2 linked regions of the Parafrankia irregularis genome follow. The main gene of each other region encodes a partner of the protein of the gene in region 2 in a complex. Links are inferred from orthologs where the notes say so. Each region holds a gene or a part of one and is shown on either strand. Other genes may lie near its edges.

Region 1 (6,973 bases), on a different replicon or contig from region 2:
TCATCAGCAACACCGCGTCCGGGCTGACCGGACTGGTCGGAAACGCCACCGAGCGGGGTACGTGCGCCGGCGGCGCGAACATCACAAAGCCGGCCGGGACGTCGTCGACATAAGCGATTTTTCCGCAGCTGCCCCATTCGAGGAGGGCGGCGGAGACCCAGGCTTCCTTCTCGATGTCCGTCGCGCCGGCCTCTTCCGCGCGGCTGCGGGCGACTGGATCGAGTTCCCAGAAGACGCATCGCCGACATGGAAGCGGTATGTCGTCGATGTTGTCGAGCGTGATGTTCGCGATCCGTCGACTCATCGAGCTACGCCTCCCAGCGGTTCGGACAGCCTTGTCCGGCCGGAACTATCGCTTACTTCCGACAGCCTAGGACGCCCGCCGGCATTGATGGCGACGGGCACGCCGTGAGGTGTTCCACGTGAAACTTTGCCGGGTGGGCGTTGCGGACCGAGGCACGGCGTGCGTTGCAGGGGAGCGGCGTCCGATACCCGGCGGCGGCGCGATTCGGGGGTGGCGCCGAGCGCTGGAAATAGGCGCTGAGCAGCGGAGCGGCGGCGGGGCCGCCGAGGGGTGTCGGGCAGCAGAGCGGTGTCGGGTGGGACGGTTCGGGTGGGGCGGAGCGGCACGATCGGCAGCGCGGCGAAGCGGACGAACGGCGAAGTGGTCGAACGGCGAAGTCGGCGGGGCAGCCGAGCAGGGGGAGTCGCCGCGGAGCGGGTGGGTTCTGTGTGGTGGCCCGCCACGGGCCGCCGCCGGGGTGTCGCCGCCGCCGGACAAGGATCTGAGGATCGTGGTCGGCAGGACGACGACAATCCTCAGATCCTCGGTCCGCCGCTCACCCGGCTGCGGCGCGTTCCGGGGCCCGTCGGTCAGGTTCGGGCCGCGATGCGTGGCACCCGCAGCTGGCCCGTCGGCGGGTCCTGCTCCGGCGGGAGGAACAGCCGCTGCGTGGCGGCGAGCAGTGCCTCCGCCACCGCGGCCCGGAACTCGGTGGACGCCAGGGCGGCCACGTCGTGGGCGTTGGTGAGATAGCCGAGATCGATCTGCACCGCGGGCATGCGGGTACGGCGTAGCAGCTCCCAGGTCTTGGGGTGGGCCCGGCAGTCGACCATGTCGGTCCGAGAGATGATCTCTCGCTGGACCAGCAGGGCGAAGCGCTCACCGACGGCCGACGACCCGCGCGCGTGCCCGTAGTAGTAGGTCGAGACGCCCTGTGCCTGGATCGAGCCGCTCGCGTCGACGTGTAGCGAGACGAGGAGGTCGGCGCCGATCTCGTTCGCGCGGGCGGCGCGCTCCGCCTCGGACGGAGACTCGTGTGGGCCATGGACCAGATGCGCCTCGAGCCCGGAGGCGAGCAGGCGCGCCTCCAGCCGGGACGCCAGATCCGCCATCAGATCGCGCTCGCACAGCGGACCGCTCGTCACACCGGGGTCGTCGCCGCCATGGCCGGGGTCGATCGCGACGACCATGCCGAGCAGGGACGGCCCACGGGCCAGTAGACGCACCGACTCGCGCAGGACGTCCTGGCGGCCGCCGGTGACGGTGCGCTCCAGCCGCTTGAGCTCACGAAGCGTCCGCGGGCCGCACAGGCCGTCCGGGTCGAGCCCGCGGTTGCGCTGGAAGTCGCGGACGGCGACGTCGGTGCGGGCGCCGAAGATTCCGTCGGCGCGGCCGACGTCGAAGCCCATGTTCGACAGGCGCTCCTGCAACGCGGTGACGTCGTCGCCGACGAAGGGGTGCGTCACGCTGAAGTAGAGGAGCCGGTCACCCAGGCGGCGACGAGCCTCCTCGATGGCCCGGAACGTGTCGGGGCCGATGATGCCGTCGACGGAGAGCCCCCGGCTCTGCTGAAATGCCCGGACCGCGTTGTCGAGCTCGCGGTCGAACAGATCAGCCGTCACAGCCGGCTCGGTCTCTGCGGCTGACCGCTCCGCCTCGGTGGCCGAGGTCTGCCCGTCAGGCTCCGCAGGCGTGACGGCCCCGGCGGTGGTAGCGGTGGCCGGCCCGGTCGCGGTGACAGGCGCGTTGTCCGCCACGGCGGCCTGGCGTGGTGCGACCGGCAGGAAACCGAGGTGGATGAAAGCTGCCCGTGCCTCGGCTACGGAGGGATCACGGTCACCAAGGCGCAGCAGCTTCACGAATGAGCACCTTTCGAATGTGCGTTCATCGAACCGTCAACCAGCGTCGAACCGGTTCGGCCGCCGAATCCCGCCATCAGATTAGGGCATCGCCGCTGGTCCGCGAGGGCTGCGATCCCCAACGTCCGGTTTTCCCGCTCCGCGACGGCTTTCGCCGGCCCGCGACGGAATCGCCGGCCCACGTGACGCCGTCCGCGCGGTGTGACGGCTGCCTGTTACCGGCCGTGAGCAAGGGTAACGGGCCGGGCCCAGGTACCGGGCTGCATCCGTCAATCGATCATGTCCACGGCCCGTACAGCCCCGTGGAGGGCGCTTGCTGGTCCGGGCCGCCTCCGGTGGCGGGCTGCGTCCACCAGGAGTGCCGAGGATGTCACCTGTGGTCGCGGAACCTGCCGCAACAGCAACGGCCCGCTCCACAGGGAACGGGCCGTTGCTGTTGGTGCGGCCGGTGCGTGCCGGTGTTGCTGCTGACGCGGGATCAACGGCTCCGCGGAACCGTCATGCCCGCGGCGAAGCGGCGCGGCGAGGCACTGCTCAGACGTAGGCCGCCAGATCGCGCAGCAGCGCCGCCTTCGGCTTCGCCCCGACGATGGTCCGGTCGACCTCGCCGTTGACGAACACCGCCATGGTCGGAATCGACATGATCTGGTACTCGCGGGCGACCTGCGGGTTCTCGTCGATGTTGAGCTTGACGATCCGCAGCTTCTCGCCGTGCTCCTTGGCGATCTCCTCGAGCACCGGGGCGACCATCTTGCACGGGCCGCACCACTCGGCCCAGAAGTCGACCAGCACCGGCTTGTCGCTCTTCAGTACCTCGGTGGCGAACGTGTCGTCCGTCACCACACCGGTTGCACCTGCCATGGGGTTCTCCTCGGGTCGTTCCTGGTCTTCGCTGTCTTTGCTGCCTGGGTGTGGCGGCCGCCGGTAGCTGGCGGCCTGCCTGCTGCTCGACGGGGGTGGCGCTCCTCCCCCGTCGGCCAGCCAATTGTCTGGCTAAACCGGGCGGATGGGGTACTCCGCCGCCCGGATGGCCCGCCCTTCCGAGCGGCCAGCCCGGGCCTGGTGGCCAGCCCGGTTCAGCTGGCCAGCGCGGGATCCGGCACCCGCGCCGCGACGGCGGTCGGGTCGGCGACGCCCTCACTGCCGGCGATGTAGCGCTCGGCGTCCAGCGCCGCCGAGCAGCCGGTGCCGGCGGCCGTGATCGCCTGGCGGTAGGTGTGGTCGACCACGTCGCCACAGGCGAACACGCCGGGAATGTTGGTCGCCGTGGTCGGGTGGGCCACCTTGACGTAGCCCTCCTTGTCGAGCTCGAGCTGGTCGGCGACCAGCTCTGTCCGGGGCGTGTGGCCAATCGCCACGAACAGGCCCGTCACGGGAATCTCGTCGGTCTCGCCGGTGACCGTGTCGCGCAGCCGGACGCCCGTCAACTTGTCGTCGCCGAGAACCTCCGCGACCTCCGAGTTCCACCGGAACCTGATCTTCGGGTCGGCGAAGGCGCGCTCCTGCATGATCACGCTCGCGCGCAGCTTGTCGCGCCGATGCACGATCGTCACCGACTTCGCGAACCGGGTGAGGAACGTCGCCTCCTCCATCGCGGAGTCGCCGCCGCCGACGACCACGATGTCGTGGTCCCGGAAGAAGAAGCCGTCACAGGTCGCACAGGCGGACACACCGCGGCCCAGCAGCCGGTCCTCGTGCTCGATCCCGAGCTTCTTGTAGGCCGAGCCGGTGGCGACGATGACGGACCGGGTGAGGTAGGTCTCCTCACCGACCCTGACCACCTTCGGGTTGGCGGTCAGGTCGACCTCGGTGACATCGTCGGGGATGAGCTCGGCGCCGAAACGCTCCGCCTGGGCGCGCAGGTTGCCCATGAGCTCCGGCCCCTGGATGCCCTCGGGGAAACCGGGGAAGTTCTCGACCTCGGTCGTGGTCATCAGCGCGCCACCGGAGGTGACTGCGCCCTCGAACACCACCGGCCGCAGGTTCGCTCGGGCGGTGTAGATCGCCGCCGTGTACCCGGCCGGGCCGGATCCGATGATGACGACGTCCAGGACCCGCTCCCCGGAACGTTCGGTCCCGGCGGTCGGGACCGCCTGGTCCTTGCCCTGGGCTGCCACACCCGCTCCCTTCATGATCGCCGACGGTCTGCCGCCGACGTCCCTCGCCTCGCGTGGTTTGGTTCGACTTCTCTTCGGTTCTTCGATACTGGCGGTTCTTCAGATCCTTCAGGTACTGACGTCTGCCCGCATAACCGCGCGCGACTGTCGCTGATTCCAGCAGTGGATCCCAGCGGCCCGCCACATACATGTGACGTCGGCACGCCGGTCCGGCTGGCGGCTCACCCGCCCGCCGGGCGCCCGGGCTGTGCGGTGGCGCTCGACCCGCTAACCACGGCTCGCGTTCACGCTGTACCAGACGGCACCCGGAATCGGCACGGATCCGCAGTGCGCGTCGATGACGACAAGGTGGGCGGTGGTCGGCTGCCCGGCGACCGAGAGCACGAGCATGATCGCCTGCTGGTCGTCGAAACGCACCCGGTCGAGCGCGATGACGGAGCCGCCGGTCTGCGCGGAGAGGGTTTCGTAGCACATCCGTAGCTGCGGAGTGTCGTAAACCCGGGCCAGCGACTCAGGCGTCGTCGCCAACACCTGGTCGGCACCGGCGGCCTGGTCGGCGGAGGCGGCGCCGGCGGATGGAGGAGGGGAAGCGGCGGTCGCGGCCCCGTCGGTGGCGGCGGACGTGGGCGCCGCGGCCTCCGTCGCGCCGGAGCGGCTGCCCAGGGCGGACCAGGCAAGCCGTGTCATCGCGAGCTGGCCCGCGAGCAGCTGCTGGCCGTGGGCGACGACGCCAGCCGGGCGCAGGACCTTGTCGGTGTCGGCGACGAGCACCCAGCCAGCGCCGGCAGCCGACGTTCCACCGGCGGCAGCCGCCTCGTTCGCCGCGGACGAGGCGACTGTGGGCAGTGCCTCGCGCTGCGGTTGGGCGGCTGCGCCGAAGGTGCCCGCCTCCGCCGGGTTGGCAGCGGCGACGGCGGCGTCAGCCGTGGTCTCCGCGCTGGTTCCGGAGGTGAGCCCGCGCACGGCGAGAACGGCGGCGCCGAAGGCGACCAGCGCGACGCACGCGGCCGCGATGGAGATCCAGTCCCGAGCACCGCTGCCGCGGTTCCCCGCTGGCCGGCCGCGGCGCCCACCGGCACCGTGCAGCCGGGATCCGGACCGGGGTCCGGATCCCGGTCTGGACCGGGATCCGGAGGCTCCGTCCACGAAGCTCATCCGCCGGATACCCGCGGGCGTGATGTCGGCTGCCGGGACGTCAGCGGCGTTGTCGAGGCCGTCAGCGAGGTCGGTGCCGAGCGGACGGCCGGCGGGCCTGCCGGCGGACGCCGCGGCGCCGGAGCGGGCGGCGAGGGCCGCCTGGATCCGTTCGGCGACGTCGTCCGGCATCGTCATGCTGGCCAGGCGGGCGAGTTCGGCCCGGACCCGGCGCAGCGCGGTCAGCGTGTCCTGGCAGGCGACGCAGGAACGGAGATGGCGGTCAACCCGGCTCGCGGTCACGCCCGGGGATGCGCCGGGGCCTGGTGGATCGGGATGGGTGTCGAGGTAGGCGTCGAGCACCTCGATGTCGGGATGGGCGTCCCGCCGCCAGGCTCGCCCCTGGCCGGCCTGGCCCGGCCCGCCGGTACCGATACCGCCAGTACCGTCAGCGAGTTCGGAACAACCGGAATCATCGGAATCGCCGGGGCCCGTGAGGTGCCAGCCCGGATCAGAGTCCTGGGTGCCGTGCTCGTCCGTCATCACCGTCGATCACCTCCTCCGGCGAGTCAGTCGACCGGCCCTGCGGGCGGTCGGGTTCGTGTTGTCGCCCGCCCCTGAGCCTGCGGCCTGGCCTTTGGATCCGTCCGGCGCGTCACGCCGTCCCACATCTGAGACGGAAGGGGACGCCGGCTGGTTCCCGCCAGGGGTCTGGGGTGCCCTTTCGGGGGCGAGATGTCCGAGATGAACGGCGAGTTGGGCCCGGGCCCGCGCGCAGCGGCTTTTAACCGTTCCGACCGGTATATCCAGCAGCTGGGCAACCTCGGCGACCGGTCGGCCCTCGACGTCCACCAGCACGACCGGGGCGCGCAGTGTGACGGGAAGCATGCCGAGCGCGGTCTGGATGTCCAGCCGGACGTCGTGGTCGGTGATCGCGTCGCGGACGTCCACCGGCTCGCGGGGAAGGCCGTCGGGAGACGACGGAAGAGGCACGGTCGGGCGCGCCGCCCGGCGGCGCAGGCGGTCGAGGGCCGCGTTGGTGACGATGCGGTGCAGCCACGTCCCGACGGCCGCCTCGCCGCGGAAGTCGGCGGCCCGGCGGTGCGCGGAGAGCATCGCCTCCTGGACGGCGTCCGCCGCCTCCTCCGCGTCGCTCAGCAGGTTGAACGCGACCGCCCACAGCCGGTCCGCGTGCGCGCGGAACAGCTCCCCGAACGCATCCGGATCGCCGGCCACATGCCGCCGGAGCGCGTCGGCATCCGCCGCCACACCTGCGGCCACCGCCGCGGCCGCAGGCCCGGACCCGGATCCTGACGCAGCTACTGCGCGCGCGCCGGGGCGGCCGTCAGGCGGGGACTCCGCCCGACCCGCCGCAGACGGGTTCACCGTCTCCCCAGCCCTGCCGCCGCGACCCGATCAGTGCTTGAACTCGACCTCGGCGATCGAGCCCTTGAGCTTCCCACCAACCGTGGGCAGTTCGGTCAGCCAAACCACCCAGTACTTGTGCTTCTGCTGGTCGGACGGCATCGTGATCGGAACCTCGCCGGACTTGCCCTGATGCGGCAGGCCGACGATGGGAT
Region 2 (6,982 bases):
AGACCGGCACTCCCAGACGCAACCCGAGCTGGAACACATTGCCGAACCCGAAGGCGAACGTGAGCCCGACGACCACAATCATGATCACCGTGACGAGGGTGACCGCCGCGTCACTTCCTGCTACCGGCCGCGTTCCAGTCGAAGCGTCCATCACGGCGGCGCCATCAGCGGCCATCAGGCACCGCCCCCGGTCAGCGCCCGCGCCGCCGCCGGCCGCGATCCGTCACTGGGCGTGATAAATGCAGGTACGCGGGCCGACACGACCAGGCTCGCTTTGGCCCGGTTCTGCGTGGATGCTGTCCGAGCCTCCCCGGGGGCACACGACTTGGGTGGTTTGTGCCCAGTGGGACTGGGCCTTGGCGTCGTGTCAGTTTGTTGGGGGGGCGACCCCCCAAGCCCCCCGGGTGGCCGGCGCTCTTGGGTAGCCGGGGTTTTGGGGTGGCTTGCCGGTCCGATCGGTGCCCGGGCGAGTTGGTTCGTGGCCAGCGGTTCGTAGATCTTCGCCGTACCCGGTCGAGCATCGTCGCGACCTCCGAGGGCCGCGGGAGCAGGCGCTCACCGGCCAGTGCCGTCACCTCGTCCGGTCGTTGGTCCCACCGACGTAGACGTCTGGCGCGTCGAACGCCGACCGCAGGCAGCCGGATCAGTCCCTTTATTGATCAAGCCGTGGTGCGGGTTGCGCCGCGCGGCCGGCTGCGCCTGGCCGTGCTCGCCGGGCGCGTCGCAGCCCGCACGACGTAGACGATCCCGAGATGTTCGAGGAACGACACCGGCCGACAGCGTCCCGGAATCGGCCGAGACACCGCGCAGGGAACCGCGGGGCATCCGCCGCGTGCGCCGGTGGCAGCCGAAAACGAGCAGAGGCACGCCGGCCAAAACCGGGAGACAACGCGAGAACGCCACGCTCCCCGGACAGCGCGGGTGAACTCCATGCCGTCAGGCAATCACGGCGTTGCGCCTGAGACAGCGCTTGTCGCGTAACGACTACCTCAGAGACTCCTGTGGTACCGGACCATGGGCAGTGCCGTGAAACCGGCGCTTTCGTAGGTGGCTCGCGCGGGAGCATGACCCGGATCACCGCCGGTCTCGACGATGGCAACGCGGCATCCAGATCTTCGGATGTACTCGATGGCTTGCGTCATCAAGGCATCCGCGATCCCCTTCCGCTGATGGCGCGGATCCACGCCGATAACCTCGATCTCGCCCCTGCTCAGCTCCCGATCAATGATGACAGCGACGAAACCGGCGGCGTGTTCGTCGACGTCCGCCACCCAGACCCTGGCCTTATCCCCCAGGCAGACCCCGCGCACGAACTCCGCATGAGAAACGGGCCAGTCCGGCCATACCCGAAGAAAGACGGCACGCCCAAGCACCTGTTCGACCGACGCGAAAACCGGGCCCCATGCATCCACCGAGAATGCAACGACCTCTTCCACATCCGCGGCGAGCAGAGGACGTATCACCGGATCCACGGACTCAGTATGGCTGGTGTGGGCGCAGTCAATCGGCTTTCGGCGTCCTGTGATGTACCGCAGGCCGAACGGCTGGGGAGACCATCACGAATTCCTACTGGACCTCTGATCACGCCAGAAGGTCTTGGCCTCAGGCATGAGCGCCGTTCCCCCGCGATACGCACGACGATCCCGCCGGGGAAGGGGCAAGGGGCCCGCGTAGCCCCGTCAGACGGCCTTGCATCCCTCGCCCATGTACCGGCACCATCGCCGTCCGGCGCTCCTCGTAGCGTCCCGCATCAGAATGGGTGCAGGCCCTCCGCCGTCAGGTTCGGTGAACGGTGCCCGAGCCGCCGTCGCACGTCGAACAGCACGTCGAACAGCAGGGTGAACCGCGATGCCCGCGCGTGCGTCCAAAAGCCATGACGTCAAGGGACATTGATCGCAAGCTGACCGTTGTCGGTGCTCTTGCCTCTCTTGTGGCGGCTCTTGCGCTGACTGGCTGCGAAAATTCGGGCGAGCCCACTCAGCCGCAGGTCCTGCCCTCGGTGCCCAGCGGCGGCACCGTCGTCGGGGCCGCCGTCGTCGACTGTGGGAGCGAGCGGATCGGGCCACGCAGCCTGGCCGCCGGGGAGGCCCGACGGTGCTTCGTCGAGGCGGTCGCCGCCCGGCGGGCAGCAGTGCTGGAAAGCACCGCGCTCGACACAGAGGGCGATCCGACCGTCTACTCGCTCACCGGCGACACCCGAGGTGGCATCGCCGTCCTCGAAGACCGCAGCAAGGCCCGGTTCCGCGGCGCCGGTCCAGCCCGGTGGCGGTTCGTCTGTACGTCCATCGACAGCGCCGAGGAGACCAGGCCTGGTCATGCCGATCTCGTCGTCAACCGCCTGCGCGGGTGCACCTCTCCCGAACCCGTCTGACCCCACTGGGCTGTTGCCGGCCGGATCGGTCTGATGATGTATGCGACGGCCCGCTGTGGGAATGTGCCCGGCGGACGGCGGACAATTCGAACTCGACACCGGCGACGGATCTCTAAGCCGGAACGGCCCAGCGCTGGGAGCGGAACATGGATACGGCACCTCCAGCCGCCGGCGATGGTGATGGCGATGGCGATGGCAGCTCCGGCGACGGCCACGGTGACGGTCCGCGCGACGTCGTGCAGCTCACCATCCCCGCCACCGGAGCTTTCCTGGTCGTCCTTCGCACCGCGACCGCGTCCCTGGCCGCGCGGGCGGACTTCACCCTCGACGACATCGAGGATCTGCGGATCGCCGTGGACGAGGCCTGCGCCCTTCTGCTGGTCTCCGCGGTCCCCGAATCGTCCCTGGAATGCGTCTTCACGCTGTCGCCGGGCGTCCTGAGGGTGACCGTCTCGGTCGACAGCCTCGACGGTGAGCCGCCGTCGAGGGACACGTTCGCCTGGACCGTGCTGAACGCGCTCGCCGGTGAGGTCCGCACTTCCACCGGGCCGGGCCGACGAGTCACGATCGAGCTGGCGAAGCGACGCGGCGGTGAATAGCCGGTCGCCCGCGCCTACCGTCCAGCTCCCCGGCGCCGTCAACGTGTCCGGATGCGCCTCCTCCAAGACCTCCCATCGGCGGGCCGGGCGGACTGTTCGGCATGAATGTCAGGCCATCGCGGGTAACCGCTCATGGCCTCAGCCGGTGGGCAGAAGTTCGTTCAGAAGCGTTTCGACGTGGGCGCGGATCGCGTCGCGGATCGGGCGGACGGCGTCGACGTCAAGGCCGGCGGGGTCGTCGAGCTTCCAGTCCTCGTATCGGATGCCGGGGAAGACCGGGCAGGTGTCGCCGCAGCCCATGGTGATGACCAGGGTCGAGGTCGCGACCGCGTCGGCGGTGAGGATCTTCGGTGTCGCAGCGGCGATGTCGATGCCGATCTCGGCCATCGCCGCCACGGCTACCGGGTTGACCTCAGTTGCCGGAACTGAGCCGGCGGAACGGACTTCGACCTGGTCGCCGGCGAGGTGGGTGAGGAAGCCGGCGGCCATCTGGGAACGGCCGGCGTTGTGCACGCAGACGAACAGGATCGACGGTTTCTCGGGCACGGATGGCTCAGTCCTTTCACGGTGTGGGAAACCGCCTGCTCACCGCCCGGCAGACGCCAGTGGGTAGAGCACGCGGACCAGGCAGTAGCCGACCAGGCCACCAACGACCTGGGCGACGACGAAGGGCGGGACGGATGCGGGGGCGATACCGGCGAACGTGTCGGAGAGCATCCGTCCGAGGCTGATCGCGGGATTCGCGAAGCTGGTGGAGCTGGTGAACCAGTAGGCGGCGCCGATGTAGGCGCCGACCGCGGCCGGTGCCCGTTCCGCGCGGGCGGTCCGGGTCAGCGAGAAGATCAGCAGGATCAGCCCGGCGGTGGCGACGACCTCGGCGAGCAGGTGTGCTCCCGACGCCCGGTGGTGCGTAGAGATCGACACCGCCGGGCCGTCGAACATCAGGTTCGCCAGGATCGCGCCTCCGCAGCAGCCGGCGGCCTGGGCGGGCAGGTAGGCGGCGGCGTCCCGCCACGGCAGGCCACCGAACGCGGCGTCGACCGCCGTGACGACCGGGTTGAGGTGGGCGCCGGACACCGGCCCGACCATCAGGATGATCGCGTACAGGCCGGCGGCGGTCGCCGCGGCGTTCTCGACCAGTTGCAGGCCGACCTGGCCCGGGCTCAGCTGCTGCGCGGCGATTCCGGAACCGACGACCAGTGCCGCCAGCAGCAGGCCGCCCAGCGCCTCGGCGAGCAGCCGTCGTGCCAGCGGCGGCCGTACCAGCGGCGGATGGCCCGCCAATGCGTTCGTCACGGGCGGCGGGTTCAGCAGCAGGAGCCGGTCGAGGCCGGTCCCGGCTCCGCCGTGGATGCGGTGGATGCGGTGGTTGCGGTGACTGTGCCGACTGCGGTGGATGCGGTGGTTGCGGTGACTGTGCCGACTGCGGTGGATGCGGTGGCGTCTGGCGCGCAGATCGGGCCGCAGTCGCAGGCGGAGCCCGGGCCCCCGGCACGCTCCGCACGTTCGGCGGCCGACGGCGTCGCACCTGGACGGGTCGTCTCGGCGACGTCGGCGAGCACCGTGTAGACCTCCCACGGCGCGCCGTCCGGGTCGTCGACCCACACCTTGTCCTGCAGGGCGTAGCAGCAGGCCGTGTTCTCCTCCACCGCCGTCGCCAGCCCGGCCCCGGCGAGGCGCGCGGTGGCCGCGGACACCTCGTCGGACGTCCCGACCTCGATGCCCAGGTGGTTGAGCGCCCCGGCGACCCCGGCACCACGCGCCGCCGGGTTCTCGATCAGGACCAGCTTCAACGGCGGCGCGTCGATCGCGAAGTTCGCGTACCCCGGCCGCCGTTTCGCCGGCTCGGCCCCAAACAGCCTCCGGTAGAACTCCACCGCCGCGTCCACATCCGAGACGTTCAGCGCCAGCTGCACCCGCTCCATCACGAACCCCCACGATCACATCGACGACCGTCTATGTCTGGATGAGCAGAGGATGACCGACCACATAGACGACTGTCAATGTCCTGGGGCATGCTGGGACCCATGGCGACGACACCCCCGCCGGCCGCGAGCCCCGCCCTCGCCCCTCGCACCGAGGCCCCCGAGCTCACGGGAGCACCAACGGGAGCGCTCTCGGCCTGCTGCGGGCCACTGGCCCGCGAGCCGTTGTCCGTCGAGGACGCCGAGCGGCTCGCCACCGTCCTCAAGGCGATCGCCGTGCCCACCCGACTGCGACTGCTGTCCATGATCTACGCACGTGACGGCGGTGAGGCCTGCGTCTGCGAGCTCACCGAGCCGCTCGGCCTGACCCAGCCCACGGTCAGCCATCACCTCAAGGTCCTCGTCGACGCCGGTCTGATCACCCGCGAGAAGCGCGGCGTGTGGGCCTACTACCGCCCCGTGCCCGGCACCATGGCCACCCTCGCGGCGATGCTCACGCCGACACCGGCACCAGCACCTGTTGCCTTTCCCACCGTTCCGTAGCGAGACGGCCCAGGTACCCCGGGGGGTACCCTCGCCGTGGAGGTGGGGCCTGGTGGAGATGAACGCCGCGATCCTGTCGGACGCGCTGACACGGTTGCGTCGCGCCCACGGTCAGCTCGGCGCCGTCATCGGCATGATCGAGAACGGTGACGACTGCGAGCGGGTGCTGACGCAGCTCGCGGCGGTGTCACGGGCGCTGGACAAGGCGGGCTTCAAAATCATTTCCACCGGAATGCGCCAGTGCCAGGCCGCACGCGAACGCGGCGAGCAGCCACCGCTGACGGAGGATCAACTGGAGAGGCTGTTCATGGCCCTGTCCTGACGCCCGTACCGGGGCGCTCCCGGGGCCGTGCGGGCGGTGGAACCGCGAGGCAGTCCCACCACCCGCGCGGTGTGGCACCGGCCACCCGCGCGGTGTGGCACTGGGCGGGCGGTACCAGGTTCCGCAGATACCCCCCCGGGTATGGGGGCGCCCGTCCGGGGTGCGGCGGCGACGGCCCGGCGTGTTGGAGCCGTCCCGCCGGGCATCGGTGGGTGCCGTCACGGCCGTCGCCGGGCACCGGTCAGGTGCCGGCCCGCACTCCGCGGGGCCCCGGCGAGCCGCTGCCCCGGCCGCACCCGGCACCACCTCGACATCAGCGACCAGGCACGACCAGCGAGCACGAGCAGGCATGACCAGCGAGCAGATGAGCAGACGACCAGACGAGCCGAAGGGAAAAGCCGATGACCGTGGGAGCGGAGCTCCGGATCGACGTCCAGGTCGTGGAGACCTCGTCGCTGGGTGATCGCAGCTACCTGGCGCACGACGGGCAGGTCGCGGTCGTCGTCGATCCGCAGCGTGACATCGACCGGGTCCTCGCCCTGGCCGGGCGGCTCGGGGTCAGGGTCACCCACGTCGCCGAGACGCACCTGCACAACGACTACGTCTCCGGCGGGCTCGCCCTGGCCCGGATCACCGGCGCCCGGTACCTGGTCGCGGCCAGCGACGTGGTGGGCTTCGACCGCCTTCCTGTCGCCGACGGCGACGAGATCGCGGTGTCGGGCGCGATACGGCTGCGGGTGGTCGCCACACCCGGGCACACGTTCCACCACCTGTCGTACGTCCTCGACGGCACCGGCGGGCCGGTGGGGGTGTTCACCGGCGGGTCGCTGCTGTTCGGAACCACCGGCCGCACCGACCTGCTCGGCCAGCGCCACGCCCACACCCTCGCCGCGCAGCAGCACGCCTCGGCGCGCCGTCTCGCCGACCTGCTGCCCGACGGCACGCGGATCTGGCCGACCCACGGGTTCGGCAGCTTCTGCTCCGCCACCCAGTCCGACGCCCGTGCCTCCACGATCGGCCGGGAACGGCAGGTCAATCCCGCGCTGCGGCTGGAGAGCGACGCGTTCGTCACCGAGGTCCTCGCCGGGCTCGACGTCTACCCGGCCTACTACGCGCACATGGGTGCCCGTAACGCCGACGGTGCCGCGCCGGTCGATCTAACCCCGGCCCGCCCGGCCGACCCGGCCGAGCTGCGCGAGCGGATCATCGCCGGCGAGTGGGT

What was found. The genes of interacting proteins can lie anywhere in the genome.
Region 1: the proteins of AWX74_RS26315 (region 2) and trxA are in contact, whole or in part, in an NMR structure (PDB 2IPA), measured with the Bacillus subtilis proteins. The link is inferred for Parafrankia irregularis from one-to-one orthologs.

Annotation. Positions count from the first base shown.
Region 1 is NZ_FAOZ01000011.1:182,670-189,642, reverse strand. The notes cover bases 1,341-4,141. They hold trxA (thioredoxin), read right to left. Parts: upstream 3,004-4,141; coding sequence 2,677-3,003; downstream 1,341-2,676. Other genes in these bases: trxB (thioredoxin-disulfide reductase), read right to left, coding at 3,219-4,141; AWX74_RS19060 (N-acetylmuramoyl-L-alanine amidase), read right to left, coding at 1,341-2,142. Also shown: AWX74_RS19065 (GNAT family N-acetyltransferase), read right to left, coding at 1-304; more of AWX74_RS19060, read right to left, coding at 874-1,340; more of trxB, read right to left, coding at 4,142-4,259; AWX74_RS19045 (anti-sigma factor), read right to left, coding at 4,527-5,936; RNA polymerase sigma factor SigM, read right to left, coding at 5,946-6,662; AWX74_RS19035 (protein kinase family protein), read right to left, coding at 6,810-6,973. UniProt on the Bacillus subtilis protein: Participates in various redox reactions through the reversible oxidation of its active center dithiol to a disulfide and catalyzes dithiol-disulfide exchange reactions.
Region 2 is NZ_FAOZ01000022.1:19,252-26,233, forward strand. What follows is about bases 1,813-4,622. They hold AWX74_RS26315 (arsenate reductase ArsC), read right to left. Parts: upstream 3,517-4,622; coding sequence 3,109-3,516; downstream 1,813-3,108. Other genes in these bases: AWX74_RS26305 (hypothetical protein), read left to right, coding at 2,000-2,371; AWX74_RS26310 (anti-sigma factor), read left to right, coding at 2,518-2,970; AWX74_RS26320 (aquaporin), read right to left, coding at 3,556-4,266; AWX74_RS26325 (ArsI/CadI family heavy metal resistance metalloenzyme), read right to left, coding at 4,278-4,622. Outside these bases: AWX74_RS26295 (MATE family efflux transporter), read right to left, coding at 1-175; AWX74_RS26300 (GNAT family N-acetyltransferase), read right to left, coding at 990-1,472; more of AWX74_RS26325, read right to left, coding at 4,623-4,895; AWX74_RS26330 (ArsR/SmtB family transcription factor), read left to right, coding at 4,998-5,438; AWX74_RS26335 (metal-sensitive transcriptional regulator), read left to right, coding at 5,497-5,760; AWX74_RS26340 (MBL fold metallo-hydrolase), read left to right, coding at 6,162-6,982. UniProt on the Bacillus subtilis protein: Catalyzes the reduction of arsenate [As(V)] to arsenite [As(III)]. In vitro, can dephosphorylate para-nitrophenyl phosphate (pNPP).